DNA from 3 places in the Streptomyces sp. NPDC040622 genome. Region 2 is predicted to be linked to each of the others. Evidence: predicted binding sites of a transcription regulator. Region 2 holds the regulator's gene; each other region holds the start of a gene.
What was found. The regulator HspR, encoded in region 2, represses chaperone genes until heat shock. The targets are predictions, from matches to a motif close to TTGAGNNNNNNNNNCTCAA.
Positions count from the first base shown of each region.

Region 1: dnaK (molecular chaperone DnaK) is a predicted target of HspR. The motif match lies at 8,977-8,995, and genes of this name have one in related genera.
Region 3: lon (endopeptidase La) is a predicted target of HspR. The motif match lies at 3,557-3,575, and genes of this name have one in related genera.

Region 1 is NZ_JBVIXD010000004.1:612,081-622,744, forward strand. It holds gene ACZ592_RS14375 (nitrate reductase subunit alpha) at 344-4,027, shown strand; gene narH (nitrate reductase subunit beta) at 4,029-5,660, shown strand; gene narJ (nitrate reductase molybdenum cofactor assembly chaperone) at 5,657-6,235, shown strand; gene narI (respiratory nitrate reductase subunit gamma) at 6,232-6,954, shown strand; gene dnaK (molecular chaperone DnaK) at 7,009-8,907, opposite strand; gene ACZ592_RS14400 (OsmC family protein) at 9,057-9,482, opposite strand; gene ACZ592_RS14405 (DUF6345 domain-containing protein) at 9,794-10,664, shown strand, end outside.
Region 2 is NZ_JBVIXD010000003.1:333,266-343,929, forward strand. It holds gene clpB (ATP-dependent chaperone ClpB) at 1-1,389, opposite strand, end outside; gene ACZ592_RS09940 (pyridoxamine 5'-phosphate oxidase family protein) at 1,523-1,969, shown strand; gene ACZ592_RS09945 (hypothetical protein) at 2,161-2,535, opposite strand; gene ACZ592_RS09950 (helix-turn-helix transcriptional regulator) at 2,851-3,840, shown strand; gene ACZ592_RS09955 (helix-turn-helix transcriptional regulator) at 4,509-5,258, shown strand; gene ACZ592_RS09960 (helix-turn-helix transcriptional regulator) at 5,361-6,338, shown strand; gene ACZ592_RS09965 (DUF6518 family protein) at 6,507-7,241, shown strand; gene ACZ592_RS09970 (hypothetical protein) at 7,166-7,693, opposite strand; gene ACZ592_RS09975 (heat shock protein transcriptional repressor HspR) at 7,781-8,236, opposite strand; gene dnaJ (molecular chaperone DnaJ) at 8,241-9,434, opposite strand; gene grpE (nucleotide exchange factor GrpE) at 9,468-10,181, opposite strand; gene dnaK (molecular chaperone DnaK) at 10,181-10,664, opposite strand, start outside.
Region 3 is NZ_JBVIXD010000013.1:53,841-64,504, forward strand. It holds gene ACZ592_RS33130 (spermidine synthase family protein) at 1-395, opposite strand, end outside; gene ACZ592_RS33135 (rhomboid-like protein) at 569-1,531, shown strand; gene ACZ592_RS33140 (GNAT family N-acetyltransferase) at 1,528-2,220, opposite strand; gene ACZ592_RS33145 (methyltransferase) at 2,317-3,369, opposite strand; gene lon (endopeptidase La) at 3,598-6,030, shown strand; gene ACZ592_RS33155 (lysozyme) at 6,102-6,935, opposite strand; gene ACZ592_RS33160 (MarR family winged helix-turn-helix transcriptional regulator) at 7,194-7,682, shown strand; gene ACZ592_RS33165 (hypothetical protein) at 7,710-8,555, opposite strand; gene ACZ592_RS33170 (sensor histidine kinase) at 8,912-10,664, shown strand, end outside.

The DNA of each region.
Region 1 (10,664 bases), on a different contig from region 2:
GGGCTCCGGGGGCCCGCTGCCGCCTCTGCCGCCCTCGTACCAGCTGAAGCCGACAGCCCCGAAGACGATCGCGAGCGGTCCGCGGACGGTGCTGAGGAACCTTGGACATCGCGGTCCGGCAGTGCGTGACGCCGCTCCGGGTGCCCGGGGAACAGAGCGGTGGCCGACCGGCCGGCCGTGTGCTGAGCGGTCATCCGGCCCCGGCCCCGGCGGCGGGCGGCGGGCGGCGGGCGGCGGGCGGCGAAGGGCGCGGTGGCCCCGCAACCCGTACGGCGGCTGCTGACAGGTGCCCCACCGTGCCCGCGCCTAGGTTCGGGGTGAGGCAGACCTAGGGAGCGCCACGGTGACAGAGACGACCGAGCCCGCCGCCGCCCTGTTGCGGGCGGGGAAGTTCTTCCGGCGCGGTACCGCCGCACCCGACCTGCACAGCATCGGGCTGACCGGCGGACGGGACGCGGACGCCTTCTACCGGGACCGGTGGAGCCACGACAAGGTCGTGAACTCCACGCACGGCGTGAACTGCACCGGCTCGTGCCGCTGGAAGGTGTACGTCAAGGACGGCATCATCACGTGGGAGACGCAGGCCACGGACTATCCGAGCGTCGGCCCCGACCGGCCCGAGTACGAGCCGCGCGGCTGCCCGCGGGGTGCCGCGTTCTCCTGGTACACCTACTCCCCCACCCGCGTCCGCTACCCGTACCTGCGCGGCGTCCTCCTGGAGATGTACCGGGAGGCGAAGGGCCGCCTGAAGGACCCGGTGCTCGCCTGGGCGGACATCCAGAGCGATCCGGAGCGGCGCAGGACCTACCAACAGGCGCGCGGCAAGGGCGGGTTGGTGCGGGCGAGCTGGGACGAGGCCGTCGAGATCATCGCGGCCGCGCACGTGCACACCATCAAGACGCACGGCCCCGACCGCGTCGCGGGCTTCTCCCCCATCCCGGCGATGTCGATGGTGTCGCACGCGGCCGGGGCCCGTTTCATGAGCCTCATCGGCGCGCCGATGCTCTCCTTCTACGACTGGTACGCGGACCTGCCCGTCGCCTCGCCGCAGGTCTTCGGCGACCAGACCGACGTGCCGGAGTCGGGTGACTGGTGGGACGCCGCGTATCTGATGATGTGGGGCTCCAACGTGCCGGTGACGCGGACGCCCGACGCGCACTGGATGGCCGAGGCCCGCTACCGCGGCCAGAAGGTCGTGGTCGTGGCGCCCGACTACGCCGACAACGCCAAGTTCGCCGACGAGTGGCTGCATCCGCACCCGGGCACGGACGGGGCGCTGGCCATCGCGATGGGCCACGTGATCCTGAAGGAGTTCTTCGTCGACCGGCGGACGGAGTTCTTCACCGACTACGTGCGCAAGTTCACCGACCTGCCGTTCCTGGTGACGCTGACCGAGCGCGAGGGCGCGTACGTCCCCGCCAAGTTCCTGCGCGCCACCGACCTCGGCGAGGACGGCGAGGGCGGCGAGTGGAAGACGGCCGTGCTCGACGCGAACACCGGGCGGCCCGCCGTCCCCAACGGCTCCCTGGGCTTTCGCTGGACCGAGTCGGGCAAGGGCAGGTGGAACCTGGAGCTCGGCGGCATCGAGCCGCTCCTGACCCTGCAGGGGTCCGACGTCGCGGCGGGCGTCGAGGTGCTCCTGCCCCGCTTCGACACCGAGGGCGGCACGCACGGCCAGGGCCGCGGCGAGGTCGTGCGGCGCGGGGTGCCGGCCACCCGGCTCGGCGGCCAGGACGGTCCGCTGGTCACCACGGTCTTCGATCTGCTGCTCGCGCAGTACGGCGTCGGGCGCGAGGGCCTGCCGGGCTCCTGGCCCGCATCGTACGAGGACGCCGAGGCGCCCGGCACGCCCGCCTGGCAGGAGGCCCACACCTCGGTGCCCGCCGCCAAGTGCGTGAAGATCGCCCGGGAGTTCGCCGCGACGGCCGAGAAGTCGCGGGGCCGCTGCATGATCCTGATGGGGGCGGGGACGAACCACTGGTTCCACTCCGAGACGATCTACCGCTCCTTCCTCGCGCTGCTCCAGCTCACCGGCTGCCAGGGCCGCAACGGCGGCGGCTGGGCGCACTACGTCGGGCAGGAGAAGTGCCGCCCGGCGACCGGCTGGGCGACGCTCGCGAGTGCCAACGACTGGAGCAGGCCGCCGCGGCAGATGATCGGCGCCGCGTACTGGTTCCTCAACACCGACCAGTGGCGCTACGACAGGTTCGCGGCCGACGTCCTCTCCTCGCCGCTCGGCGAGGGCCGCTTCGCGGGGATGACGGGCGCCGACTGTCTCGCCCTGTCGGCGCGCGCCGGGTGGATGCCGTCGTACCCGACGTTCGACCGCAACTCCCTCGACCTGGGCGAGACCACGGGCGACCCGGTGGCGAACGTCGTCGACGAACTCAAGGCGGGCACGCTGAAGTTCGCCTGCGAGGACCCGGACGCCCCCGAGAATTGGCCGCGCGTCCTGACGCTGTGGCGGGCCAACCTGCTCGGCTCGTCCGCGAAGGGCGCCGAGTACTTCACCAAGCACCTGCTCGGCACGCACTCCTCGCTGCGGGCCGAGGAGGCGGCGCCCGAGGAGCGTCCCTCGACGGTGACGTGGCGGGAGGAGGCGCCGGAGGGCAAGCTCGACCTGCTCGTCTCCCTCGACTTCCGCCAGACCTCCTCCACGCTGCTCTCCGACGTCGTCCTGCCCGCGGCCACCTGGTACGAGAAGCACGACCTGTCCACCACGGACATGCACCCCTACGTGCACTCCTTCACCCCGGCCGTCGACCCGCCGTGGCAGGCCCGCACCGACTTCGACACGTTCCGCGCGATCGCGGACCGCCTCAGCGAGCTGTCGGTGGACCACCTGGGCGTGCGCAAGGACGTCGTCGCCACGGCGCTGCAGCACGACACCCCGGGCGAGACGGCGCAGCCCGGCGGGGTCGTCCTGGACTGGCGCAAGGGCGAGTGCGAGGCGGTGCCGGGCAAGACGATGCCGGGGCTGACGGTCGTGGAGCGCGACTACACGGCGATCGGCGCGAAGTTCGCCTCGCTGGGTCCGCTGGTGGAGAAGCTGGGGCTGCCGGTGAAGGGCATCTCCTTCCACCCCGACCAGGAGGTCGAGGAGCTGCGCGAGCGCAACGGCGTCGTGCGCGGCGGACCCGCGGACGGCCGTCCCGCCCTGGACACCGCGATCAAGGCCGCCAACACGATCCTCGCCCTGTCCGGCACCACGAACGGCCGCCTGGCCACCCAGGGCTTCCACACCCTTGAGGCCCGCACGGGGCAGGAGATGGCGCACCTGGCGGCCGAGCACGAGGGCAAGCGCATCACGTACGCGGACACGCAGGCCGCGCCCGTCCCGGTGATCACCTCGCCGGAGTGGAGCGGCAGCGAGTCCGGCGGGCGGCGGTACACCGCGTTCACGCTCAACACCGAGCACCTCAAGCCCTGGCACACGCTCACCGGCCGCCAGCACTTCTTCATCGACCACGACTGGATGCACGAGCTGGGCGAGGCGATGCCCGTGTACCGGCCGCCGCTGGACATGAACCGCCTCTTCGGGGAACCGCGGCTCGGTCCGGACGGCGAGAAGGAGGTGACGGTCCGCTATCTCACGCCGCACAACAAGTGGTCGATCCACTCCGAGTACCAGGACAACCTCTTCATGCTGTCCCTCTCGCGCGGCGGCCAGTGCATCTGGATGGCGCCGCAGGACGCGGAGGCGATCGGTGTGCGGGACAACGACTGGATCGAGGCGGTGAACCGCAACGGCGTGGTGGTGGCCCGCGCGATCGTCTCGCACCGCATGCCGGCCGGCACGGTCTTCATGCACCACGCGCAGGAACGCACGGTGAACGTCCCCAAGGCGGAGACCAACGGCCGCCGCGGCGGCATCCACAACTCGCTGACCCGGCTGATCCTCAAGCCGTCCCATCTCATCGGCGGTTACGCGCAGTTGTCGTGGGCGTTCAACTACCTCGGTCCGACGGGCAACCAGCGCGACGAGGTGACGGTCATCCGCCGCAGGTCGCAGAAGGTGGAGTACTGACATGCGCGTCATGGCTCAGATCGCGATGGTGATGAACCTCGACAAGTGCATCGGGTGCCACACCTGCTCGGTCACCTGCAAGCAGGCGTGGACCAACCGCGACGGCATGGAGTACGTCTGGTTCAACAACGTCGAGACCCGCCCCGGGCAGGGCTATCCGCGCCGCTACGAGGACCAGGAGAAGTGGCGCGGCGGCTGGGAGCTGAACAAGCGGGGCGCCCTGAAGCTGAAGAACGGCGGCCGCGTCAAGTCGCTCCTGGGGATCTTCTCCAACCCCAAGCTGCCGGAGATCAAGGACTACTACGAGCCCTGGACGTACGAGTACAAGAACCTCACCGACGCCCCGCTCGGCGACGACTATCCGGTGGCCGAGCCGCGCTCCCTGATCAGCGGCAAGCCGATGAAGATCGAGTGGTCCTCGAACTGGGACGACAACCTCGGCGGCGCCACCGAGTACGGCGACCTCGACCCGATGGTCGCCAAGACCCGTCAACAGGCGGCCGACAAGGTGAAGTTCGCCTTCGAGCAGACCTTCATGTTCTATCTGCCCCGCATCTGCGAGCACTGCCTGAACCCGGCGTGCGTGGCGTCCTGTCCGTCCGGCGCGATGTACAAGCGCGAGGAGGACGGCATCGTCCTCGTCGACCAGGACCACTGCAGGGGCTGGCGCAAGTGCGTGACCGGCTGCCCGTACAAGAAGGTCTACTTCAACCACCGCACCGGCAAGGCCGAGAAGTGCACGATGTGCTACCCGCGCGTCGAGGTGGGCCTGCCGACCGTCTGCTCGGAGACGTGCGTGGGCCGGCTGCGCTATCTCGGCGTGATCCTTTACGACGCCGACAAGGTGACCGCGGCGGCCTCCGAGCCCGACGAACACAAGCTGTACGAGGCCCAGTTGGGCGTCTTCCTCGACCCGGAGGATCCCGAGGTGCGGCGCGCGGCCGAGCGCGACGGCATCTCGCACGAGTGGGTCGAGGCGGCCCGCCGCTCCCCCGTGCACGCCCTGATCAGCACGTACAAGGTGGCACTCCCCCTGCACCCGGAGTACCGCACGATGCCGATGGTCTGGTACATCCCGCCGCTCTCCCCCGTGGTGGACGCGCTGACGGAGACCGGGCACGACGGCGAGGACCTCGGCAACCTCTTCGGCGCGATCGACTCGCTGCGCATCCCCCTGGAGTACCTCGCGGAGATCTTCACGGCGGGCGACGTCGGCCCCGTACGGTCCTCCCTGGAGAAGCTCGCCGCGATGCGGGCGCACATGCGGGCCATCAACCTCGGTGAGCGGCCCGACGACGCGGTCGCGGAGTCGGTGGGGATGTCGGGCGCGCGGATCGAGGAGATGTACCGGCTGCTCGCCATCGCCAAGTACGAGGACCGGTACGTCATCCCGACCGCGGCCGTCGCGGACGCGCAGCGCCTGGAGGAGTCGGCGCTCCCCGACTCCTGCAGCCTCGACTACGAGGACGGTCCGGGCATGGGCGGCGACGGGCCGTTCGGCCAGGACTCGGGCCGCAAGCAGCTGCCGCTGGTGACCATCGAGAACTTCCACGCCCTGCGGGCCCGGCAGACCGCCGACGAGCAGCCCAGCGCGGCCGAGGAGGCCCACGCGGCCAAGGAGGGCGACCAGTGACACGGCACGCGGTGCTGTACCAGGCGGCGGCGCTCTGCCTGGCCTATCCGGACGACGAGTTCCGCGCACGGCTGCCGCTCCTGAAGGCCGCCGCCCCCGCGGGCCTCGACGGCTTCCTCGCCCACGCGGAGACGGCCGACCCGCGCGAACTCGCCGCGCACTACGTCCAGGTCTTCGACTTCAAGAACCGGCACAGCCTCTATCTGAGCTGGTGGCGGGACGGCGACACCCGGCGGCGCGGCATGGCCCTGGTGCGGTTCAAGGAGGTCTACCGGGAGCACGGCCTGGAGTTCTCCGGCGAGGAGCTGCCCGACTTCCTGCCCGCGGTCCTCGAGTTCTCCGCGCACGCGGGCCCGGTGCTCCTCCAGGAGCACCGCAGCGGTCTTGAGCTGCTGCGCATCTCGCTGGCCGACTTCGGCACGCCGTACGCGGCGGTCCTGGAGGCGGTGTGCGCGACGCTGCCGGGCCCCTCGCCCAAGGACCGCGCCGAGGCACAGGCGCTGGCCCGGTCCGGGCCGCCGCGCGAGGACGTCGGACTTCAGCCCTTCGCACTCATCGGGGAGCGGGAATCGTGAAAACGCTGCTGTGGGGCGTACTCCCCTACGTCGCCTTCGTCCTGCTCGTCGCGGGCACCCTCTGGCGCTACCGCTACGACAAGTTCGGCTGGACGACGCGTTCCTCCCAGGTCTACGAGTCCAAGCTCCTCAACATCGCCTCACCGATGTTCCACTACGGCATCCTCTTCGTGCTCGTGGGCCACCTGGTCGGGCTGTTCCTGCCCGAGTCGTGGACGGACAAGGTGGGCCTGAGCGAGCACACGTACCACCTGTTCTCGCTGTACGGGGGCACGGCGGCCGGGGTGCTGCTCGTCCTCGGCATCCTCCTGCTGCTCTACCGGCGGCGGACCAACACGCCGGTGTTCCGCGCCACGACCGCCAACGACAAACTGATGTACCTGGTGCTGTTCGGGGCGATCGTGCTCGGCATGGTGGCCAAGCTGACGCACGCGTCCGGCGACGGCTACAACTACCGCGAGTCCATCGCCCCGTGGGCCCGCAGCCTCTTCACGCTCCAGCCGGACATCGACCGGATGGCGGGCGTGCCGGTGCTGTACGAGATCCACGCGGTGGTGGGGATGGCGCTCATCGCGCTGGTGCCGTTCACCCGGCTCGTCCACATGTTCAGCGCCCCGGTCCAGTACCTGTTCCGGCCGTACGTCGTCTACCGCGGGCGGGACCCCGAGCGGGTGGGGTCGCGGCCGGACCGGCGGGGCTGGGAGCGGACGGGGTCGTGAGACCCCGCCCGCACCGCGGGCCGGTGGAGCCGCCCGCGCCGCGCCGCGGGCGGCCTACGCGGTGCCGCCCTTCCGGCCCTGATCCGTTCCCCCGTCCGTCCCCCGGTCCGCGCCCCTGTCGTCCTCGTCCACGATCTCCGCGTCCACCACGCCCTCCTCCGTGGTGGCTCCCGGCGCCGACTGTTCCTGCGCGGCGCCGCCGGAGTTCGCGTACATGGCCTGGCCCATCTTCTGGCTCACCGTGGCCAGTTTCTCCGCGCCGGCGCGCAGGGCCGCCGTGTCCTCCGCCCGGTTCCTGAGGGTCTCCTTCAGCTCGGCGGCCGCCGCCTCGACTTCGGTCCGGGTGTCCGCGGGGACCCGCTCCCCGTTCTCGCGCAGGAACTTCTCGGTCTGGTGGACGAGCTGCTCGGCCTGGTTGCGGGTCTCGGCGGCCTCCCGGCGCCTGCGGTCCTCCTCCGCGTGCTCCTCGGCATCGCGCACCATGCGGTTGATGTCGTCCTTGGGCAGCGCGGAGCCGCCGGTCACCGTCATGCGCTGCTCGCGCCCGGTGGCCTCGTCCTTCGCCGAGACGTGCATGATGCCGTTGGCGTCGATGTCGAAGGTGACCTCGATCTTGGGGACGCCGCGCGGGGCGGGCGGCAGGCCCGTCAGGTCGAAGACGCCGAGCTTCTTGTTGTACGCGGCGATCTCCCGCTCGCCCTGGAAGACCTGGATGCCGACCGAGGGCTGGTTGTCCTCGGCGGTGGAGAAGGTCTCCGAACGCCGGGTGGGGATGGTGGTGTTGCGCTCGATGAGCTTGGTCATGATGCCGCCCTTGGTCTCGATGCCGAGGGACAGCGGCGTCACGTCCAGGAGGAGGACGTCCTTGACGTCGCCGCGGATCACGCCGGCCTGCAGGGCCGCGCCGAGCGCCACGACCTCGTCGGGGTTGACGCCCTTGTGCGGGTCCTTGCCGGTGAGCTCCCTGACCAGGTCCGACACCGCGGGCATCCGCGTGGAGCCGCCCACCAGGATCACGTGGTCCACGGCGGCGAGCTTGACGCCCGCGTCCTTGACGGCCTGGTGGAAGGGCGCCTTGCAGCGGTCGAGCAAGTCGGCGGTCAGCTCCTGGAACTGAGCGCGGGTCAGCTTCTCGGCGAGGTGCAGCGGGCCCTCCGCCGACGCGGTGATGTAGGGCAGGTTGATGTCCGTCTCACTCGACGAGGACAGCTCGATCTTCGCCTTCTCGGCGCCCTCGCGCAGGCGCTGGAGCGCCATCTTGTCCTTGCCGAGGTCCACACCGTGGCCGTTCTTGAACTGCCGCACCAGGTGCTCGACGATGCGCTGGTCCCAGTCGTCGCCGCCGAGCTGGGTGTCGCCGTTGGTGGCCTTCACCTCGATGACGCCCTCGCCCATCTCCAGGAGCGAGACGTCGAAGGTGCCGCCGCCGAGGTCGAAGACGAGGACGGTCTGGTCGTCACCTTTGTCGAGGCCGTAGGCGAGGGCGGCCGCCGTGGGTTCGTTGACGATGCGCAGGACCTTGAGCCCGGCGATCTCGCCTGCCTCCTTGGTGGCCTGGCGCTGGGTGTCGTCGAAGTACGCGGGCACGGTGACCACCGCGTCGGTGACGTCCTCGCCCAGATAGGACTCGGCATCGCGCTTGAGCTTCTGCAGGACGCGCGCGGACAGCTCCTGCGCGGTGTAGCGGGTGCCGTCCACGGCCCCGCTCTCCGGGAAGCGCCACCCGCCGTCGCCCATGTGCCGTTTGACGGAGCGTGCCGTGCGCTCCACGTTGGTGACCGCCTGCCGCTTGGCGACCTCGCCCACCAGGACGTCGCCGTTCTTGGCGAAGGCGACGACGGAGGGGGTGGTGCGCGCACCCTCCGCGTTGGCGACGACGGTGGGCTCACCGCCCTCCAGCACGGCCACCACTGAGTTCGTCGTCCCGAGATCGATCCCGACCGCACGTGCCATGGTCCAGTCCCTTCCGCCGCGAGCCCACGTCCCCCGAATCCAGGTCTACTCCGTTCCCCATCACAAAACTTGAGCGGGCCGTTGTCAATGCCACGCGTGACAATGCCGCCACCCCGACAGGGGCGGCGGCATCGTCAACAGGGGCCGGGTCAGGCCAGCTTGGCCGAAAGCGTGATGGTCGTGCCCGACAGGGCCTGACTCACCGGGCAGTTGGCCTTGGCGTCCTCGGCGGCCGACACGAAGGCGGCCTCGTCGAGACCCGGCACGGAGCCCTCGACGGTGAGGTGGATGCCGGTGATGCCGGTGCCGGGCTGGAAGGTCACGTCGGCGGAGGTCGTCAGCCGGGTGGGCGGGGTGCCCGCGCCCGTCAGGCCGTGCGACAGCGCCATGGAGAAGCAGCTGGAGTGCGCGGCGGCGATCAGCTCCTCCGGGCTGGTCTTGCCGTTCGCCTCCTCCGAGCGGGACGGCCAGGACACCGCCTGCTCCCCGATGCCGGAGGAGTCGAAGGTGACGGTTCCCGAGCCCTCCGTCAGAGAGCCTTCCCAGACCGTGTGCGCGGAGCGCGTGGTTGCCACGATGCAGTTCCCTTCAGTGCGGTTCCGTGATCGGAAGATGCGTGGGCACCATCCGATCACACTCCGGATGAAAACGGGCCGCGCGGGGCCAGGCGAGGCCCCGGAGGTGTTCGAGCGGGGAACGCAGGTGCGCGTCGCCCGAAACGAACACGTTGTGCGCGGCGCCGTGCCACAGGGGCCGCTGAGGTGCGGGAACAGGCACGTGGCAGGGGCCCTATGGCCGGAATGGCAACTGGGCAAGGTGCCCCCGCGGTGACACTTTGAGGCCCCCTCGCGCACAGAACGAGGAGATCCTCTCAGGGGGTATGGCCATGCGCATCAACTACTCGGACCACGGTCCGTCACCGCTCGAGCCGGAGAAGCCCGGCGCGGCGGGCGACCGGGACTCGACCTTCGGCTGGTGGGGTGCCTTCAGCATCCAGAAGTTCGTCAACCAGGCGACGCTCTACCACACGCACGAGGACGCCACCGGCTGGCTCGCGTACCTCCAGCAGTTCTACGACCGCAACTTCTGGTTCGCCGACGGCGGCGCCCAGGTGTGGGCGTACGAGGAGACGTACGACAACTGGCAGGACCGCTACGGCATGGACGCGGTCGTGGCCGTGTACCACTCGGGCCACGGGGGCATGGACGGCAACGGCGTGTTCTTCGCGCCGCTCGGGGCCGCCTGGGACGGCCGCAGCGACGCCGTCTCCAACCGGATGGCGCTCGGCAACGAGAAGGCGAACTACGTCTTCTGGTCGACCTGCGACTCGCTCAAGGTCACCGGCGGCCACTCACCGATCCGCACCTGGGCCGGGCCCAACATCGGCTTCCGGATGATCTTCGGCTTCGAGACGGTCAGCATCGACAGCGGCGACTACGGCAAGAAGTTCTGGGAGAAGTGGCGGGCCGGGCAGACGTACTGCGACGCGTGGCTGAACGCCAGCTGGGACATCTACCACGGTCAGGCGCCCTCGGTGTGCGCCGTCGGCTCCACCCAGGCCGAGGCCACCAACCGCCTCAACACCGAGCGGAACTTCTACCGCGAGCACGTGCCGGACAACTGGTACGCGTGGCGCTGGTACTACGCCCGCTCCGGCATCCGCGAGCCGCTCACCCAGCTCCCGGGGCCGCAGCAGATCGTCCAGCTGGCGCCGCGCGACCCGAGCGCGGAGCTGAGCAGGCTCGGGCAGCTGGCCG
Region 2 (10,664 bases):
GCGGGCGGTGAGGCCGCGCAGTTCCTCCTCCTTGTCGGCGAGGTCGCGCCGCAGCTTCTCCAGACGCTGCTTGCTGGCCGGGTCCGTCTCCTTGCTGAGCGCCAGCTCCTCCATGCGCAGCCGGTCGACGGAGCGCTGGAGCTCGTCGATCTCGACGGGCGAGGAGTCGATCTCCATCCGCAGCCGGGACGCGGCCTCGTCCACGAGGTCGATGGCCTTGTCGGGCAGGAAGCGGGAGGTGATGTACCGGTCGGAGAGCGTGGCGGCGGCGACGAGCGCGCTGTCGGCGATCTGGACCTTGTGGTGGGCCTCGTACCGGCCCTTGAGCCCGCGCAGGATCGCGATGGAGTCCTCGACGGACGGCTCGGCGACGAGCACCTGCTGGAAGCGGCGCTCCAGGGCCGGGTCCTTCTCGATCCGCTCGCGGTACTCGTCCAGGGTGGTGGCGCCGACCATGCGCAGCTCGCCGCGGGCGAGCATGGGCTTGAGCATGTTGCCCGCGTCCATGGCGGAGTCGCCGCCCGCGCCCGCCCCCACGACGGTGTGCAGCTCGTCGATGAACGTGATGACCTGCCCGTCGCTCTCCTTGATCTCGGAGAGGACGGTCTTGAGCCGCTCCTCGAACTCGCCGCGGTACTTCGCGCCGGCGACCATCGCGCCCAGGTCGAGGGAGACCAGCCGCTTGTCCTTCAGCGACTCGGGGACGTCCCCCTTCACGATGCGCTGCGCGAGACCTTCCACGACGGCGGTCTTGCCGACGCCGGGCTCGCCGATGAGGACGGGATTGTTCTTCGTGCGCCGCGACAGGACCTGCACGACCCTGCGGATCTCCTGGTCGCGCCCGATGACCGGGTCGAGCTTGCCCTCGCGTGCGGCGGCGGTGAAATCGGTGCCGAACTTCTCCAGGGCCTTGTACTGGCCCTCGGGGTCGGGTGTGGTCACCCGGCGCCCTCCCCTGCTCTTCTCGAATGCGTCCAGCAGCTTCCTGCTGCCGGCCCCGTGCCGGTTGAGTACGTCTGCGGCCTTGCCGCCCTTGGCGGCGATGCCGATGAGGAGGTGCTCCGTGGACAGGAAGTCGTCCCCGAGCTCCTTGGCGCGCTGCCCGGCGTCCGCGACGACGGACAGCAGCTCGCGGTCGGGCTGCGGGGGCGCGACGGTGGACCCGGTCACGCTGGGCAGCCCCGCCAGGACCCGCTCGGTGTCCGCGCGCACGGCCGCCTGGTCGGCGTCGGCCGCGGCGAGCAGGTCGGTGATGTTCTCGTTGTCCTGCCCCTCCAACAGCGCGAGCAGCAGGTGCGCGGCGGTCAGATCGGGGTGACCGTCCTGCACGGCGCGGCTGGTGGCCGCGTTGATCGCGTCCCGGCTCCTGTTGGTCAGCTCGGCGTCCACGTGCGCTTCTCCTCCTTACGGGTCCCGCTTACGGGTCCAACCCCAGTAACACTGACTAAGCCAACGTACACAAAGTTGAGTCTATTCCACTCAAGGAAGAAGGGGGAAGGCCGGGCGGCTATGTTCCGTAGCCATGACCGAGTCCCCCTCCGCACCGCGCGCCACTCCCCGGATCGACCCCCTGGATCCGCCCGAGCCCTACCTCAGCTTCTGGCGGGAACGCCACCACTGCACCCTGACGACCCCGCGCCCGGACGGCAGCCCGCACGTGGTGCCGGTGGGCGTGACGTACGACCCGGAGGCGGGGGTCGCGCGTGTCCTCGCGCGCAGGACGAGCAGAAAGGTCGCGCACATCCGCGCGGCGGCGGGCGAGGACGGCTCCGGGGCGCGGGTGGCCGTCTGCCAGCACGCGGGCCGGCGCTGGGCGACGCTGGAGGGCGTGGCCAGGATCGTGACGGAGCCGGCGGCGATCACGGCGGCGGAACTCCGCTTCGAGGAGCGCTACGGGCGCAGGCCGTCCCCGAACCCGGACCGGATCCTGATCGAGATCACGCTGACGCGGGCGCTCGGGAAGCCGTGACGGCGCCGCGTCCGCGTCCGCCGCGTCCGCCGCGTCCGCCGGGGGCGCGGGGCGCGGGGCACGAGGCGCGGGGCGGGGCGGGGCGCGACAGGCGTGCGCGCACACCACAGCGGCGCCACCGTGTTCAGGTCCACGGTGGCGCCGCTGCTGGGGGAAGCGCCTGCGCGATTTACAACGACGGGGGAATCGCGTCAGGCACTGCGGGGGGTGGCTGTGATGTTGTCCGGAACGCCCAGGGCGCTCAGGTCCTGCTGTTCGGGCCGGTCCGGCTGTTCCTGCTGCCCGACCATCTCGTGGTCGCGCCGGTCGAGATTGACGAAGACCATCCCGTACCGGATCGCGCATCGCACGGGCTGCGGCGCGCCGCGGGGCCGCCGCAGGCACCGGTACGCCCGTATCTCCTCCTCGTCGTCACGCGTGACGACGATCGGCTCGCCGAGCAGGGTCACCATCAACGAATCTCCGCGGTGGGGGATCGCGGTCACCAGATCGATGAAGTGCCATCCGGACCGGTAGGCGGTGGCCATTTCCCGGCGGAAGGTGCGGTCGTCGGGAGGGGTACTCACGAGGCCTCAGCCCCATGCGCGCCGTGAAGGTTCCAGGACACATCGCCCGCGGTCATCGTCGCGGAGGTACTGGTACCCGCACCGCCACCCGGGGTGTTCCATGAGACGTCTTGCGTCGTTGCGACAGCGAACGCCGCAGCGCCGAAGGCAACGACCAGCGCCGAGCGAAGCATTTTCGTGAACATCGTCAGCTTCGTCCTCACTTGATAGGTTCCTCTCCCCCGGCTCCCATGACGATGTCTCAATCCAGCACGTCGAGGCCACAGGGTCGGTGCATCATGTTCCTGTACGTACAGGACCCTGGGGGGTGGAGAATTGCTCATATCTGACACAAAACCGACACATCCCCACCCCATCACCGCCCTGTGCGATGAGGGAGCCCGGTTGTACGCGAGCGCGCTCAGTGCGGGACGCATTGCCCGTGACGAGATCGAATCCGCCCCGTGCCTGGTGGAATTCGCCCTGCTGCACACCGATCCGGACGACGCGAATTGGCTTCGCCCCGTTCCCCCCTCCGCCATTCTCGCGCAGCGCCTGCACCCCATCGAGCGGGAGATCCGGGACCGAAGAAAGCTCACCGTTGAACTGACAGACGCGTTTGAGCCTTTCATGAACATCAGTGCCCAACCGTCCGTGGCCACCCACGCGATCACCGTCCTCGAGGGCCTGCAGAGCATCAACGCCACGCTGGACGCGGCCACCGCCGCCTGCACGGACGAGATCCTGACCATTCAGCCGGGCGGCGTCCGCGGCGGCGACATGCTCTCCGCGTCACTGGAGCGCGTACGCGAACCGCTCGACCGCGGTGTCCGCATGCGCACCCTCTACCAGCACACCGTGCGCCACGGCCCCGGGGTCTTCGCCTACCTCGAGCAGTTGGACCCCCGGCAGATCCAGGTCCGCACGCTCGAGGAACTCATCGAGCGGATGATCATTTTCGACCGGTCGATCGCCGTCATCCCCGCGCGACGCGACCGGCAAGTGGCGCTGGAGCTTCGCCATCCGGGGCTCGTCGAGTATCTCGCCTCGGTATTCGAGCAGTTCTGGCAGCAGGCGACGCCGCTGAGCGAGGAAACTCCGTACAGCCCGGCGCACGGCGGAATCACCGGAGTTCAGCGGACCATTGCCAAACTCCTCATCGACGGCCACGTCGACGAGGCGATAGCCCGCCGTCTCGGCATGAACGTCCGCACCTGCCGCGCCCACATAGCCAAGATCGCCGCGGCCCTCGGCAGCGGCAGCCGCGCCCAGCTCGGCTACCTCATCGCCCAGTCGGGCATCCTCGACCACGACCGGCCGAGGTGACGTCGGCGTGACACGCCTCGCGGCGGACACGACCCCATTGAAGCGCTGAAGCGCTGACGCGCTGACTCGCTGACTCGCTGAAGCGCTGACTCGCTGAAGCGCTGACGCGCTGACGCGCTGACGCGCTGACGCGCTGACGCGCTGCGCTGCCCCGCTGCCCCACTCCTCCAGCCGACGCACTGCCCCCAGTACGGCCGGTTCCGACCCCTCGCGGAAGGCGTCGTCGGCACGGCCGCGCCGTCGGGACCCCGGCCGGCCGGCGGCCGAGGGGGAAACGCGCATCCGCGAAGACTCCGCCCGGGTCGCCGGGAGACACCCGCCGGACGGACCGTGTGCCACCACCGTCCCGGACGGGGCACGGCGCCGCGGGCCGCGCCGACGGAACGAGCAGGCGCCGGCGCGCCCCGGAACGCGCCCGTCATCCGCTCCGACGGCACCGGACACCCGGGCATCTGGCGGAATCTCTTCGCGCGGGCAAGCACTCCCGGCCGGGCCCTGGCGTAGGCGCACCCCCTGCCGACGCGTGACGCGCCATCGCCGTTCTCCGTACGCACCCTCTTGAACCGGCCCACAAGAAGTGGACACTTCAATCACAGGCTGTACTCCGACCCGCATCCCCCCGGCCTAGAGTCTCGGCTCTTCGACCCACCGGGAGGGGGGAGCCACCCATGACCCGACCCCACGTGCCCCACACGGCCGCGGAGCTCTGTGACGCGGACTCCGCCATCAGCCTCGTGCGGGGACTTCCGCAGATCGAGGACGCGATAGAGCGGGCGATCTCCGCCACCTCCCGCGAAGTGCTCACCGTTCAGCCGGGCGGTGTCCGGCCTCCCGAGGCCCTGGAGCGGACCCGCCCGCGCGAGCAGGCGGTCCTGTCCCGCGGAGGGCGCATGCGCACCCTTTACCAGCACACAACACGCCATTCCCTGCCCGCACTCGCCCACTTCGAGCAACTCCACGGAGACATCGAGGCGCGCACGCTCGACGAGGTCACCGACCGGCTCCTCGTCTTCGACCGGACCGTCGCGTTCATCCCGGCCGTCAAGGACCACACCGCCGCCCTGGAGATACGCCAGCCCGCCCTCGTCGACTACCTCGCCACGACCTTCGAACGGCTGTGGCGACTCGCCGTCCCCATGTATCCGCTGACGTCACAGCTGCCCTCCGAGAACGGCATCACCACCCGCCAGCGCGCCATCGCCGGCCTCCTCACCGAAGGCCTCACCGACGCCGAGGTGGCCACCCGCCTCGGCATGAACATCCGCACCGCCCGTGTCCACATCGCCAAGCTCGCCGCCACCCTCGGCAGCCACAGCCGCGCCCAGCTCGGCTACCTCATCGGCCAGTCGGGCATCGTCGGCCAGAGGGCCGCTGACGTCGGCGGCGACAGGGCGGGACAGCCGGAACAGGACAGGTAGAAGCAGCCGTCCAGAAGCAGACACTTCAACTACGGCATCCGGCCCGCTCCCTGCCCGCCTGCATAGAATCGCGACGCTTCAACCAGGCAGGAGGGGGCTCGCATGGCCACGAAGCACTTACCGCACGCCGTCGAAGAGCTCTGCGAGGCGGGACTGTCCGTCTACGCCCGGGCCCTGCGCCAAGGCCGGATCCCGGGCAGCGAGGCCGAACCGGCGCCCTGTCTCGTGGACCTGGGACTGCTGCGGCCCGGCCGCGACGACCCGGGGTGGCTGCACCCCACCGATCCCGCCGTCGCCCTGCCCCGCCTGCTGCGGACCATGGAGGACCGCGTCGACGACCAGCGCTCGCGCGAGGCCAGGATCAGCGAGGCTTTCGAGCCATTCCTCTCTCTCGACGCACAGCTCGCCATCGAGATCGAGGGCCCCGCCATCACCGTCCTCGACGGGATCGACCGCATCAACTCGGCCATCGACCGCGCCATGAGCGAGGTCACGGACGAGTTCCTCGCCGTCCAGCCCGGCGGCACGCGTCCCCCGGAGACCTTGGCCGAGGTCTTCCCCCGGGACCAGGCGATCCTCACCCGCGGCTGCCGGATGCGCACGCTCTACCAGCACACAACGCGCCATTCTCTGCCCGTGCTCGCCTACTTCGAACAGCTCGACGGCGACACCGAGGCCCGCACGCTGGACGAGGTCACCGACCGGCTCTTCGTCTTCGACCGGACCGTCGCGTTCATCCCGGCGAGCAAGGACCGCAGCATCGCCCTGGAGCTGCGCCACCCCGCCCTCGTCGAGTACTTCGCCACCACCTTCTGGCGCCTGTGGCGCCTGGCCACCCCCATGTGGCCGCAAGCCGCCCCACAGCCCGCCGAGGGTGGCATCACCGCACGTCAACGCGCCATCGCCGGCCTCCTCATCGAAGGCCTCACCGACGCCGAAGTGGCGGACCGCCTCGGCATGAACATCCGCACGGCCCGCGTCCACATCGCCAAACTCGCCGCGACCCTGGGCAGCAACAGCCGGGCCCAACTCGGCTATCTCATCGGCCAGTCAGGAATCCTGGAACACGAGCAGGATTAGTTCCGCAGCGACAATCCGACTCCTCCCCTATTCCCCTCCCCGATTCACGGCTGCCCCGTGAACGAGGGCGGGAAAGGCCTCCGCGGCAAGTCACCCACTCTCATGGCTGCCACAGCAGCTCCGCCTGCGGGAGCCATCGCCCCCGAGCCCAGGAAATCCACGCATACCGTGTCTCCTTCACGCCACCGCGTCCTGACAGCATCAGCCACGGTCATCACCGGCGCCGTACTCGGATTCTCCGCGCCCGCGCTCGCCCACGCCGGCAATTCGGCGGGCCAAGTGGCGCACCTCGTCCTGGCAGGCGGATGGCTCTGGGGAGCGCTGCCCTTCGTCATCGGACTCACCAGGAGGTCCAGGGCGGAGGCGGTCGCCCTGGGGGCCGTCGGGTTGGTCACCGCGGTGGTCGCGTACTACCTGACGAAGCTGGTCGACGGCGAGTACGTCACCGCGGATCTCGGCGATGCGTCGGGCGGCACGACACAGGTCGACTGGGCCGGCTATCTCTCGAAGACAGCCTTCTGGGGAATCGCCGCTTCTTTCCTCGGACCGCTGTTGGGATGGGCCGGGCACTTCGCCCGGAACCCCGGGCTCCGCGGGCTGCCTTTCCGGCTGCTCATTCCGGTCGTGGCGATGGTCGAAACGACGCAGCGCCTGCGGCTCGAATCCCCCCTGCACGAGGCGCCCGCCGGCACGACATGGACCGTCATCCGCATCGCGGCCCTCGCCTGCGCGGCGCTTCTCGTGGGCAGCGCGCTGTGGAACCGGCGGGACCGTACGCGGAGGAGGAGTGGCACGGGCGGTACGGGTGGCACGCGGAGTACCGGCCCTCAGACCCCGACCCCCTCCACCCACTCCCGCAACAGTTCCTCCCGGTCCGCCGCCCGCGGCGACCCGCCCGCGTGACGCCGGCCCCAGTCGGACATCGCCGTCAGGGTGGTCAGGAGGGTGCCCGCGCCCTCGGTCAGGCGGGACAGGAGTGCGCGGGAAAGGTCGTACTCCGTGCGGGAGTAGCCGATCGCCGCCGCGGTGTACGCCGTCAGCTCCCTCTCCTCGCCGTCCGCGTCCGTGATCCGCACCGTCATCATCGGCGCCTCGTCGCCCGCCGCCGAGGCCACCGTGAGGACCATGTCGACCACCGCGCCCACGTGCCGTTTCAGGGTCTTCAGCGGGACGTCGTCGACGGTGAGGCCGTAGACGTCCTCCCACGGCCACATGCCGGACTGGAGGTCGCCGAGCGCGAGGACTCCCTCCGGGGTCAGCCGTACTCCCGAGGAGCCCACGGCCGGCTTCGCGCCCACGTACACATCGCCCTCGGCGATCCAGAACAGCCCCACCATGGCCATGGTCAGCTCCACTCCCCGTCATCCACAGACCCGCACCCGTACACAGCGAAAGAGGGCCGGGAGGTGACAACCTCCCGGCCCTCCATCAGGGTACGAAACCTACTGCTCCGTCGATCTCTTCGGTCGCCAGACGACCAACGCGCTCGCCTGCTGCACGTCCTGGTAGGGGACGAGGTCGCGGCGGTACGAGGCGTGCACCGCCGCTTCACGTTGCTGCATGGCGGTGGCGGCACCCTCCACGGCAGCGGAGAGCTCCGCGACCCGCGACTGCAGCGCCGTGACCTGGTTCTCCAGCTCGATGATGCGCTTGATGCCGGCGAGGTTGATGCCCTCCTCCTGCGACAACTGCTGCACGGTGCGCAGCAGTTCGATGTCGCGGGCGGAGTAGCGGCGGCCGCGGCCCGCGGTGCGGTCCGGGGAGACCAGGCCCAGGCGGTCGTACTGGCGCAGGGTCTGAGGGTGGAGGCCGCTCAGCTGGGCCGCCACCGAAATGACGTACACCGGTGTCTCGTCGGTGAGTTGGTACGGATTGCGACGATGGCCGACCCTGTCCATGGGGTCACGCTCCCTTCGCGGCCTGGAACAGTTCTGCCCGCGGATCGTCCTCCGCAGTCGCCTTGCGGTACGACTCCAGGGCTTCCTTCGCCGCGTCCGACAGAGACGTCGGGACCGACACCTCCACCGTCACCAGCAGATCGCCCCGGCTGCCGTCCTTGCGGACCGCTCCCTTGCCGCGGGCCCGCATAGTACGCCCGTTCGGCGTGCCTGCGGGCAGTTTCAGCGTGACCGGCGGGCCGCCCAGGGTGGGCACCTTGACCTCGCCGCCCAGCGTGGCCTCGGGGTACGTCACCGGCACCGTGACCGTGAGGTTGTCGCCCTTGCGGGCGAAGACCGGGTGGGTGTCGACGTGCACGACCACGTAGAGATCACCCGCCGGGCCGCCGCGCTCGCCGGGAGCGCCCTTGCCGCGCAGGCGGATGCGCTGCCCGTCCGAGACGCCGGCCGGGATCCGCACCTGCATCGTCCGGGACGACTTGGCGCGACCGCTGCCGCCGCACACGTCGCAGGGGTCCTGGGCGATGAGCCCGCGGCCCTTGCAGTCCATGCACGGGTCGGTGAGGGAGAACCCTCCGCCGCCGCCCCGCGAGACCTGGCCCGTGCCGACGCAGGTCGGGCACACGCGCGGCGTGCCGTTCTTGTCGCCGGTGCCGGAACAGATCTTGCAGGGCGCCTGGGAGGACATGCGCAACGGCACCGTCGCGCCGTCCACCGCCTCCGTGAAGCTCAGCGTGACCTCGGACTCGATGTCCTGGCCGCGCCTCGGCTGCGTGCGCGCGCCGGCTCCGGCACCCGCACCGCCGCGGTTGAACAGGCCCCCGAAGACGTCACCGAGGCCGCCCCCGAAGCCGCCGCCGGCCGCTCCACCGCCACCCGGCGCGTTGCCTCCGAAGAGGTCGCCCAGGTCGAAGTTGAACGAGCCGCCGCCGCCTCCGGGGCCCTGCCGGAATCCGCCGTTGCCGAAGAGGGCACGCGCTTCGTCGTACTCCTTGCGCTTCTTGGGGTCGCCGAGGACGTCGTTCGCCTCGGAGACCTCCTTGAAGCGCTCCTCCGCCTTGGGATTGCCCTTGTTGGCGTCCGGGTGGTTCTCGCGGGCGAGCTTCCGGTACGCCTTCTTGATCTCGGCTTCGGTGGCGTCCTTGGGGACGCCGAGGACCTTGTAGTAGTCCTTCTCAATGAAGTCCTTGGTGCTCATCCCCGACGTCCCTCCTCACTCATGTCGTGACCGTCAGCCCTCGTCCGGGCCACCGGTCTCCTTCTTCTCGTCGGCCGCGTCCGGGGAGGCGTCGGTTCCCTCTGCCTCCGCGGCGCCTTCGCCCTTGACCGTCTGCGCGCCCGGCTGCGGCTCGGCCACGGCCACCCGCGCGGGGCGGATGGTGCGCTCGCCGATCCGATACCCCGGCTGCAGGATCGCGACGCAGGTCGTCTCGGTGACGTCCGGCGCGTACGAGTGCATCAGGGCCTCGTGGATCGTCGGGTCGAAGGGCTCGCCCTCCTTGCCGAACTGCTGCAGGCCCAGCTTGGCGACGACGGTCTCCAGCGACTCGGCGACCGACTTGAAGCCGCCCACCAGCTCGCCGTGCTCGCGCGCGCGGCCGACGTCGTCGAGGGTCGGGAGGAGCTCGGAGAGGAGGTTCGCCGAGGCGATCTCCTTCACCGTCACCTTGTCCCGCTCCACCCGGCGGCGGTAGTTCTGGTACTCGGCCTGGAGCCGCTGGAGGTCCGCGGTGCGCTCGTTGAGCGCGGTGCGCACCTGGTCCAGCTGGGCGGTCAGGCCCACGTCCTGTGCGGACGTCTTGCTTGCTGCGTCCCCGGCCGGGGCCGCCGGGCCCTCCTCGGTGGAGGGCTCGGCGGCCTTCGGCGCCGCGTCATCAGGGGTGGCGCCGGAGGGGACGTCAGGCTTCTCGGCGTTCTCGCCGAAGCCCGGGGTCTCCTCGGTCATCAGGCGGCGCCGCCCTTCGCGTCACCGGGCTTCTCGTCGTCGACGATCTCGGCGTCGACGACGTCGTCGTCGGCCTTGGGCTGCTCGTCACCGGGAGCGGCACCCTCGGCGCCACCCGCGGCCTGCGCGCCCTGGGCGTCGGCGTACATGGCCTGGCCCAGCTTCTGCGAGACGGCGGCGACCTTCTCGGTGGCGGTGCGGATCTCGGCCGTGTCCTCGCCCTTGAGCTTCTCCTTCAGCTCGGTGACGGCTTCCTCGACCTCGGTCTTCACATCGCCGGGGACCTTGTCCTCGTTGTCCTTGAGGAACTTCTCGGTCTGGTAGACGAGCTGCTCGCCCTGGTTGCGGGACTCGGCGGCCTCGCGGCGGGCGTGGTCCTCGTCCGCGTACTTCTCGGCCTCTTCGCGCATCCGGTTGACCTCGTCCTTCGGCAGCGAGGAGCCACCGGTGACGGTCATCTTCTGCTCCTTGCCCGTGCCGAGG
Region 3 (10,664 bases), on a different contig from region 2:
AGATACGCGACGAGGTCCGTGTGAAGAATCTGCGCACGTGCGTCGGCGAGCGCGGATCCGGACAGCTCGGCGAGCGGGCCGCCGCGGTGCCAGTCGATGATCGCCTCCTCGCGCTCGACCACCGCGATGCGCCCCCAGCGGGGGTCGGCGGCGGCGTGCGCGAGGGAGAAGCCGACGCCGAGACCGCCGATGAGCAGGGCGGGATCCGGCCGGTCGTCGAGGGCGTCGCGGGCCGCGTCGACGAGCAGGCGCTCGGAGCGGCCGTCGGAGGTGTCCATCAGGAAACAGCCGTTGGCGATGATCTGCAGCAACTCACCGTGGCGCCGCAGGACGACCTCGCCGCATGGACCCTCGCGCCGGTCGAGGACGACGGGGGCGGTGGTGTGGGTGTGCATGGCGCCAGCCTAGGAGAGGTAGGAGGGGCGGGTCCCGGGGTAGGGAAGAGTTCTCCACGCAACGCAGCGGCGGCCCGAGAGGTTGCTGTGACCTGCGTCTCACGTGGCGCCGGTCATAGACAACGCCAGAAATAAGGGCAAAGGGTGGGCCGGGACGGAAGGAGCGCCTCACCGTGAATCGCAGTGGGCTGACGGCACCCGCCTCCGGCCGGCCGGAGGCGGACGAACGTGTCCTGAACGGCATCCCGGCCCAGTCCCCTTCGGGGGAGTCCCTGGGGGAGACCCGCGCACCGGCCGACGACGGCCCGTCAAGCGCGGCCGTCGCAGCGGAGGCTGACGCCGAATCCGGCACCGGAACCGAATCCGGAACCGAATCCGAATCCGGATCAGGAACCGAAGTCGGCACCGAATCCGGGACCGGAACCGCGAGGCGCCTGCGTCCCTGGCGCATCCTGCCCACGCCCACCGGCACGCCCTTCACCTTCGGGTACGCCCTCGTGCTCGCCGCCACCTCGCTCTTCACGCAGTACGCAGACCCGGACCTCGTCTCCTCGGTCCTGCGCGGATCCAGCACCGACGTGGCGCACCTCGCGCAGAGCCCCGTGCTCGTCCTGGTCGCCAGCGCCCTGTGGGTCGCGGGCGGCATCACCTCCCCGTACGCGATCGGGTTCCTGCTGGTCCTCACCGCACTGGAGCGCCGCATCGGCGGCGTGCGCACCGCCGGGGTCTTCCTGCTCGGCCACATCGTCGCCACCCTCGCCACGGAGGTCCCGGTCGGGCTCTCGGTGCTCGCGGGTCATCTGCCCGACAGTTCGCTGCACCGTCTCGACTACGGGATCAGCTTCGGGGTGGCCGCCAGCGTCGGCGCACTCGCGGGCCTCCTCACGCCGTGGCTGCGGTGGGCCGTCCTCGCAGGCTTCGGCTGGATGCTGCTCGACGACCTGATCGCGTTCACCGACCCCATGACGAACTGGGGCCACCTGCTCGCGCTGGTGATCGGTGTCTCCACCTGGCCCCTGCTCGGGCGTCCCCGCGCATCCCTCCGCTCGCGTGAGCCTCTGCGGTCTCCCACGGGGGCGCGTGAGCCTCTGCGGTCCCCCACGGCCGCGCGACGCGTCGGGCAGCGCCGGCCCTAGCCTCGGCGCTCGCCCTCCCGCACCGCGCTCGTCAGCGGCGCCTCCACGCGCCAGCCCACCGACTCGTACAGGGCACGGCCCTGTGCCGTCGCGCCCAGGACGCCGGTGTGGGCGCCGTGGTCCAGGGCCGCGTGCGCGAGCGCCCGCATCACCGTCGAGCCGAGGCCCTTGCGGCGGTGGGACGGGCTCGTCTCCACCTGGTCGGCGACCGCCGAGGCGCCGACGGGGGCGATCTGACCGCGGGCGGCGAAGTCGCCGGCCTCGGTGGTCACGAGCGCGCGGACCACACCGCCGCGCTCCCACGTGCGCAGGCGGTAGCCGTCCGGGACGGCGGGGGCCTCGGTGCGGCGCAGGGTGGTGGACATCAGATACGCCGGGTCGTCGACGCGCCAGCCGGGGCCGAGCCAGCGGGCGACCGTTCCCGGCTCCTCGAAGATCTTCAGCCAGACGCCGGGCGCCGTCGTCGCGCCCGCGACCTTGCGGACGGCCGCCTCGTCCGCCGTCGTGAAGACGTGCCGGGCCACCTGCTGGGGCTGTCCGACGTCGACCGTGCAGCCCCAGGGCTCGGCCACCGGCTCCGCCGCTCCCCGTGAGACGACCCAGCCCGCGACCCACGCCCGTACGACGTGGCTCGTGGCCTCGCCGGGACGTGTCCGTTCCGGTTCCCGCTGCTCCTGACGGCTCGACATGCTTCCTCCCCGACGCGTGCCCGGCACGTCGCGGCATGCCTCGCCGCGACCCGTACCGTAATAGCTGATCACGTTCAGGGGGTATTACGTCAACCCTTACCGGGGAAGCTCCCTGTGCACCGCCTCCGCCTCCACGATCGAGGGGAAGGCGTCGGTCGTCAGGATGCGCGTCAGGCGCAGCCCCGCGCCCACGAGGAGCCCGGCGAACTCGTCCTCCGTCCGTTCCCGGCCGTCGATGATCGCCGCCATCGCCACGTCGAGGGTCTTGCCGATGTGCGGTTCGTTGCCCGCGGGCAGGACGCAGTCGACGATCAGGAGGCGGGCGTCCGGGGCCATCACCGCGCGGCAGTTGCGCAGGATCCGCAGGCAGGCGTCGTCCGGCCAGTCGTGCAGGACGTGCTTGAGCACGTAGATGTCGCCGCCCTCGGGGACCTCCGTGAAGAAGTCCCCGGACTCCGCACGCCATCTGCCGCGCACCTCGTCGTCGCCCGCCAGGAGGTGGGTGCTCACCGCGGGCGCCTGGTCGAAGAGGACACCCGTCAGTCCGGGACGCCCGCGCAGGACCGCGCGCAGCAGCCCGCCGCGCCCGCCGCCGACGTCGACGACGGTGCCCTTCTCGGGAAAGGGGTACGTCCCCGCGATCACCGCGTCCACCGGGCCCGACATCGACGCCATGCCGCTGTCGAACAGCTCCCGCAGCGCGGGGTCCTCGGCCAGGTGCGCGAAGAACGGCTTCCCGAAGGCGCGCTCGAAGGACGGGCCCGCGGCGCGCACCGTCTCTTCCAGGCCCGCGGAGACGCGCTGGAACGTCGGGTCGGTGAGCATCAGGACCGCCCCGTGCAGCGAGTCCGGCGCATCGGTGCGCAGCGTGTTCCCGAGCGGCGTGAGGTGGAAGGCGCCCGCCCCGTCCTCGCGGAACAGGCCGCGCGTGGCGAGCCAGCGCAGGACGCGGCGGAGCTGTCCCGCGTCCGTGCCGGTGAGTTCGGCGAGCTGCCCGGCGGTGCGCGGTCCCGCCGTCAGGTGGTCGGCCACCCGGCAGCGCGCCACCGTGCGCAGCGCCGCCGACAAGAGGTGTCCCAGTGAGAGCTCCACGAGCTGTCCGGCCGCGTCCCGCACGCCGTCGGTGTCACCGTTCCCGGATGTGTCCACGATGGATGCCCTCCAGAGAGTCGGAGTGCCCACGGTCCCAAGGGGGCGGCCAGGAGGGAACGCCGACTCCGCGTCACGTGGCCGGAAACCGGCGCCGGGCCGACCGTGACCGGCCCCGGAGTACCGCTGTTTCCGGCGATCGCTCACAGCGAACAGGCCCCGGGGAACAACGCGGAGCTCACAAGCATTGAGCCGGTATAGCTCAACTTGAATGCCGAAGGGGAGATCATGTCTGCTGAGTCCGCCGCGAACGCGCCGCTCACCCTGCCCGTGCTGCCGCTCGACGACGAGGTCGTCCTGCCCGGCATGGTCGTGCCGTTCGACCTGTCCGACGCCGACGTGCGCGCCGCGGTGGAGGCCGCACAGGCCGCCGCGCGGTCCAGTGGCGACAGCAAGCCGAAGGTGCTTCTTGTTCCGCGCATCGACGGGACGTACGCCGCGACCGGCGTCCTCGGCACCGTCGAGCAGGTCGGGCGCCTCTCGGACGGCGACCCCGGCGCGCTCATCCGCGGCCGGAGCCGGGTGCGCATCGGCGCCGGCACGACCGGTCCGGGCGCCGCGCTGTGGGTCGAGGGCCTCAAGCTCGAGGACTCCGTGCCCGAGCCGCTGCCGGGCGCCGTCACCGAGCTCGTCAAGGAGTACAAGGCGCTGGCCACCAGCTGGCTGAAGAAGCGCGGCGCCTGGCAGGTCGTCGACCGCGTCACGCAGATCGACGACGTCTCCGCGCTCGCCGACAACAGCGGGTACTCGCCGTTCCTCACCACCCAGCAGAAGATCGAACTCCTGGAGACCGAGGACGCGGTCGCCCGCCTCAAGCTCGCCACCGAGCAGCTGCGCGAGCACCTCGCCGAGCAGGACGTCGCCGAGTCCATCGCCAAGGACGTCCAGGAGGGCGTGGACAAGCAGCAGCGCGAGTTCCTGCTCCGCCGCCAGCTGGACGCCGTGCGCAAGGAACTGCGCGAGATCAACGGCGACAGCAAGGACGCGGCCGAGGAGTCCGACGACTACCGGGCCCGCGTCGAGGCCGCCGACCTCCCCGAGAAGGTCCGCGAGGCCGCCCTCAAGGAGGTCGACAAGCTGGAGCGCTCCAGCGACCAGTCGCCCGAGGGCTCCTGGATCCGCACCTGGCTGGACACCGTCCTGGAACTGCCCTGGAACGAGATCACCGAGGACGAGTACGACATCAAGGGTGCCCAGCAGATCCTGGACGCCGAGCACTCCGGCCTCCAGGACGTGAAGGAGCGCATCACCGAGTACCTCGCGGTGCGCAAGCGCCGCTCCGACCGGGGCCTCGGGGTCGTCGGCGGCCGCCGCGGCGGTGCCGTGCTCGCCCTGGTCGGCCCGCCCGGCGTCGGCAAGACCTCGCTGGGCGAGTCCGTGGCGCACGCCATGGGCCGCAAGTTCGTGCGGGTCGCGCTCGGCGGCGTGCGCGACGAGGCGGAGATCCGCGGACACCGTCGTACGTACGTGGGTGCGTTGCCCGGACGCATCGTGCGGGCCATCAAGGAGGCCGGGTCCATGAACCCGGTCGTGCTCCTCGACGAGATCGACAAGGTCGGCTCGGACTTCCGCGGCGACCCCGCCGCCGCTCTCCTGGAAGTCCTCGACCCCGCGCAGAACCACACCTTCCGCGACCACTACCTGGAGGTCGAGCTCGACCTGAGCGACGTCGTCTTCCTCGCGACGGCGAACGTCCTCGAAGCCATCCCGGAGGCCCTGCTCGACCGCATGGAGCTCGTCCGCCTGGACGGCTACACCGAGGACGAGAAGGTCGTCATCGCCCGCGACCACCTGCTGCCGCGCCAGCTGGAGCGGGCCGGACTCGGCCAGGACGAGGTGACGCTCGACGAGAGCGCGCTGCGCAAGCTCGCCGGCGAGTACACCCGCGAGGCGGGCGTGCGCAACCTGGAGCGGTCCGTCGCACGGCTGCTCCGCAAGGTCGCCGCCCAGCACGAACTGGGTGACAGGGAGCTGCCGTTCACCGTCACCGACGAGGACCTGCGGGGCCTGATCGGGCGGCCGCACCACGTGCCCGAGTCCGCTCAGGACCCGGCCGAGCGCCGAACGGCGGTGCCGGGCGTGGCCACCGGGCTCGCGGTCACCGGCGCGGGCGGCGACGTGCTCTTCGTGGAGGCCTCGCTCGCCGACCCGGAGACCGGCGCCTCCGGGCTCACGCTCACCGGTCAGCTCGGCGACGTCATGAAGGAGTCGGCGCAGATCGCGCTGAGCTTCCTGCGCTCGCGCGGCGCCGAACTGGAACTGCCCGTCGGCGACCTGAAGGACCGCGGCGTGCACATCCACTTCCCGGCGGGCGCGGTGCCCAAGGACGGGCCGAGCGCGGGTGTCACGCTCACGACCGCCCTCGCCTCGCTGCTCAGCGGGCGGCTCGTCCGCACGGACGTGGCGATGACCGGTGAGATCTCGCTGACCGGCCGGGTCCTGCCGATCGGCGGAGTCAAGCAGAAGCTGCTGGCCGCGCACCGCGCCGGGATCACCACGGTGATCATCCCGAAGCGGAACGAGGCCGACCTCGACGACGTCCCGGCCGAGGTCCTGGAGAAGCTCGACGTGCACGCGGTCACCGATGTGCGCCAGGTGCTCGAACTCGCCCTCACCGAGGCCGAGGTGAGCCCCGGGGTGCAGATCACGGCGGCGGCGTAACGGCAAGGGAAAGGGCGGCCACCCCGCACCGCGGGGTGGCCGCCCTTCGCGTACCGGCCGGGGAGCGGTGCTCAGCCGTTGGCGAGCGCCACGACCCGGTCGAGGGCGCCGTTGAACTTGTCGTGGTCGCCGACCGTCGGCCCGGACGAGGTGTACTGCCACATCGTCTGGAAGCCCCAGCCCGCGGGGAGTTCGCCGGGACCGGTGTTGTAGCGGGCGATCCACAGCGGGTTGCTCGCGCCGAAGCCGCTGTAGTTGCCGGTGCAGTCCTTCCACCAGCTGGTCGCCGTGTAGATGACGGCGTCGCGCCCGGTGCGCGCCTTGTAGGTGTTCAGGAAGTCACGGATCCAGCTGACCATCGCCGACTGGGACTTGCCGAAGCAGGCCGCCCCGTACGGGTTCCACTCGATGTCCAGCGCGCCCGGCAGCGTCCTGCCGTCGCGCGACCAGCCCCCGCCGCTGCTCGCGAAGTAGTTGGCCTGGGCGGCGCCGGTGGAGGTGTCGGGCGTCGCGAAGTGGTACGCGCCGCGGATCATCCCCACGTTGTACGAGCCGTTGTACTGCTGGGTGAAGTAGGGGTTCTTGTACGAGGTGCTCTCGGTGGCCTTGACGTAGGCCCACTTCACTCCGCTGTTCCAGAGCGTCTGCCAGGCGACGTTGCCCTGGTGGCCGCTGACGTCGACGCCCTCGGTCTGCGTGGCGTCGCTGCCGCCGGGCAGCGGGCCCTGGCCGTCGTGTTCGATGACGCCCTGGCCGAGCCGGGCGGTGCCGCGGTCGGGGACGTCGTCCGCCCGGGCCGCCGTGGGGAGCGTCAGGAGGAGGGAGAGTGCGGACAGTGCTGCGAGGAGAACCCCCGCCGGCGACAAGCGCGAGCGGCGGGCCGGTCCGGGTCTGTGCACGGGCATGGGCGTGCCTCCGAAGGCCTCGGTGGTGCTCGGTGGGGACCTGTCGACATGCAATGGTGTGAACATGTCAGGTGAAACGCTACGCACGTAGACCGCGGTTGGGGAAGAGGGTCAGAGTTCTGCCGTTGGTCCACTCCTGTGGCGGAACCATCGGAAGGGAACCCCCTCGACCTTGCGAAATACTGGTCAGGCCGCTGCCGCCGAGGCCGCGGTGCGAGGTCCTTCCGGCGATAACTTTCAGAATCGGGAAAGCGGGACATGGGTGCTGCAGAAGAGGGCGTGGAGCGCGGCGCGCGGGACGACGTGGAACAGGGGGCGGACCCGGAGTTCCTCTCCCTCGAACGGGAGTTGTCGCTCCTGCTGCGCCGGGCACGGGCCTCGTCCGGCGAGATGGCGCGGCAGGTCCACCCCGACCTGGAGCCCGCCGCGTACGGGCTGCTCGTCTGCCTGGACGACTCGGGACCGCAGCGGGCCACCGAGCTCGCGGCCTTCATCGGGGTCGGCAAGGCCACGATGAGCCGCCAGCTGCGGGCACTTGAGGAGCTCGGCCTGGTCTCCCGAGAGCCGGACCCGGCCGACGGGCGCGCCTGGCTCATCCGGCTCACACCCGACGGCCGCACCCGCTTCCGCACGGTGCGCGCCGCCCGCCGCGCCCAGTACGTGCACCGGCTCTCCGCCTGGGACCGCGCGGAGGTCGCCGAACTCGCCCGGCTGCTCGGGCGGCTGAACGCGAGCGCGGACACCTGAGCCCACGGCGCGGAACGGCGTGACGCGTCACAGCTCCGCGTACACGACCGCCGCGTCGTCGTGCCGCTTGCCGCGCGGGAAGGCGAGGCGGTCCGGGTCCGCGCGCTCCAACTCCCGCACCCGGTCCACCAGGTGCTGCGGCCCCTGCTTGCGCAGCAGCGTCAGGCAGTCCGCCCAGTCGCCCTCGCGGAACGTCTCGACCCACCGGCCCGCCCCGTCGGTGAGCGCCGCCACCGCCGTGACCTCGGACCGCGGCGCCTCGCCGACGACCGCGCGCCCGGCGGCCGAGGGGTCGGCGGCGGCCGTGAAGAAGCCGTCCTCGGCGTTGCGCAGCGCCTCGACGGCCGCCCCGTAGGCGCGGCCCGCCACGTCCCGCTCGGCCGAGCCGCGCGGCAGGGCCCGCACCTGGTCGCGCAGGGCCCGCACGGACGGCGGCAGTTCGGCGAGGCGGCGGTCCAGGACGGCGTTCACCCCGCCGTCGCGGTCCGCCACGAGGAGCGCCGAGTCGGACAGGACCAGATGCTCGACGCGCTCCGCGTCCCACCGCACGAGCACCACCGTGGCCTGAGGTGTGCGTGGGTGAGAAAGGTCACAGGTTGAACGATGGGCGTCGGCGGTACGTGAAATGGCCGCCGCCAGGATCTCAGGGAGCGTCATATCCCGGCGTGAAACGGACAGTTCCCCCAGCGTGCCGCCGAGCCGCGCCGTGAACCAGGGGACGGAATGCGGACACCCGACCGTGCCCTCGGGCGGCGTCACGCCGTCCAGGAGGACGAGCGATCCACCCTGTCCGTACGCGGGCAGCGCGACCGACGCGTAGTCCTCGTTGGGGCGTGCGGGGTCGCCGGGTTCCGTGGCCAGTTCGATACGCATCCGGCCAGTCTGCACGAGCCCTTCACGGGACCCGCCAGAAGCCGCAAAGGGGCGGTGGACCGCTCCTCACCGGCGGGAGGCACGCCGGAATTCTGCCGGAATGATCACCTCCGGCGGGGTGTGGCGGCGCATCCTGCCAAAGCCCGTCGGAGACGTCCAACCGGCGCACCGAGAGGGCCGCGCGGCTGCCGCGCCGGGACTTGCCCGCCAACTCCCGCCGATGTTCACTCCTTCGGGTGGCCAGGCAGGCGATGCGCGACCGCCACTCACCGGCACTGGAAGGGTCAGGAGCCGAACCGGGGGAGCGCTCGCGTCGACAGATCGTCACCCGGGCCCAAGGGCAGACGAAAACTAGAATGCGAGCACCGGTGCAGAAGATGCGGCCTGGGCGCAAAGGCAAGCAGAAGGCCCCGGAAGGGGTCACGCCGGGCGCGACCACTCCGACCGAGCGTGCGCCGGAGCGCACGGCCACGGACCCCTCCGCGGGCACGAGCACCCCGGACGCGGGTGCCGGAGCGCCCGGTACGGGCAGTGGAGCCCCGGACGCGCGTGGCGGGTCGGCCGACTCCGCCCCCTCCGACACCACCACCTCCGGCCCGACCGCAGGGCGGCCCGCCGCCCAGACACCCCCCGCGCAGCCCGCCGCGTCCCCCTCCGTGCCGCAGCCCCCGGTCAACAAGGCGCCCACCGCGCGCGTACGCAATCGGCTGATCGTCGCCGTGGCCGTCGTGGCCGCCGCCGTCGCGGGCGCGGGCGCTCCCGCGATCGTCGCCGCCTCCGGGCGCCTCAACGACACCCAGAGCCTGGTGACCCTCGCCGAGCAGACCCAGCAGGCGGTCTCGCTCGGCCACTCCCTCGCCGACGAGCGCGACGAGGTCACCACGTTCATCGCCTCCGGGCGCCCGCAGGGCAAGGGGCTCTCGCAGAGCCGCAGCGCGCGGGTGGACCGGCAGGTCGACGAGTTGCGCGACGCCGAGACGCCCGCCGTCCTGCGCGACGACCTCGCCGACATCGCCGCCGTGCGCAGAGCGGCGCTCACCGGCAAGAGCACCGCTCTCGAAGCCCATGAGGCGTACACCAAGGTCATCACCGAGCTGCACGGCCTGACCCGCGACCTCGCCGAGCAGCTGCCCCCCGAGGCGAACCGGGGCGCCCTCGCCCTCGCCGACCTCGACCACGCCGTCGAACAGGCCGCCGCCGCCCGCGGCCTCCTCCTCGCCGCGCTCGCCCTGCCCCGCTCCACCGGCACCTCCGCCATCGACCCGGTCACCGGCCTGCCGGGCACCGTCGACGAGGAGTCCCCCGCGGACACCGAGCGGCGCGACGAGCTCAGCTCCGCCGCCCAGCAGGCCCGCGTCCGCGAACTGGCCGCGCTCGCCGACTTCCGCGACACCGCGGGCGACTCCGCCCGCGCCACGTACGAGTCGACCGTCACGGGCGCCGAGGTCGGCGCCGCCGAGAAGTACCTGGACCGCCTCACCGACCGGCCGACCCTCTCCACCGCCGAGCGCGGCTACGACCGCAAGAAGGTCGACGCCGCGCTCTCCGCCCGTATCGAGACGATGCGCGGCACCGAGTCCGCACTCGGCGTCGAGCGGACCAAGCTCCTCGCCCAGCTGCGCGACGACGACGTCACGGCCCTGGAGATCCGGGTCGCGCTCGTCGGCGTCTGCCTGCTCGTCGCGGTCGGCGTCGCCATGGGCGCGGCCCGCTCGCTGACCCGCCCGCTCGCCGTCCTGCGCCTCGGCTCGGCCCGCCTGGCCACCGAGCCCGCCCCGCAGGAGCCGATCCGCTTCACGGGCCGCGACGACGAGTTCGCCCAGGTCGTCCGCTCCGTCAACGCCCTGCACGGCCACGCGGCCGCCCTCACCGACCGCCTCGCCACCCTCGAATCGGACCGCAAGCACCTCATCGGGCAGCGCACGTCCATGGCCGACGAGCGCGCCGCGCTGCGCGAGGAACTCGCCGAGGCCTCCGCGCACCTGGAGCGGGTGCGCCAGTCCATCCACGGCACCTTCGTCAACCTCGCCCTGCGCACCCTGGGCCTCGTGGAGCGCCAGCTCGCCGTCATCGAGAACCTGGAGGACCGCGAGCAGGACCCCGACCGGC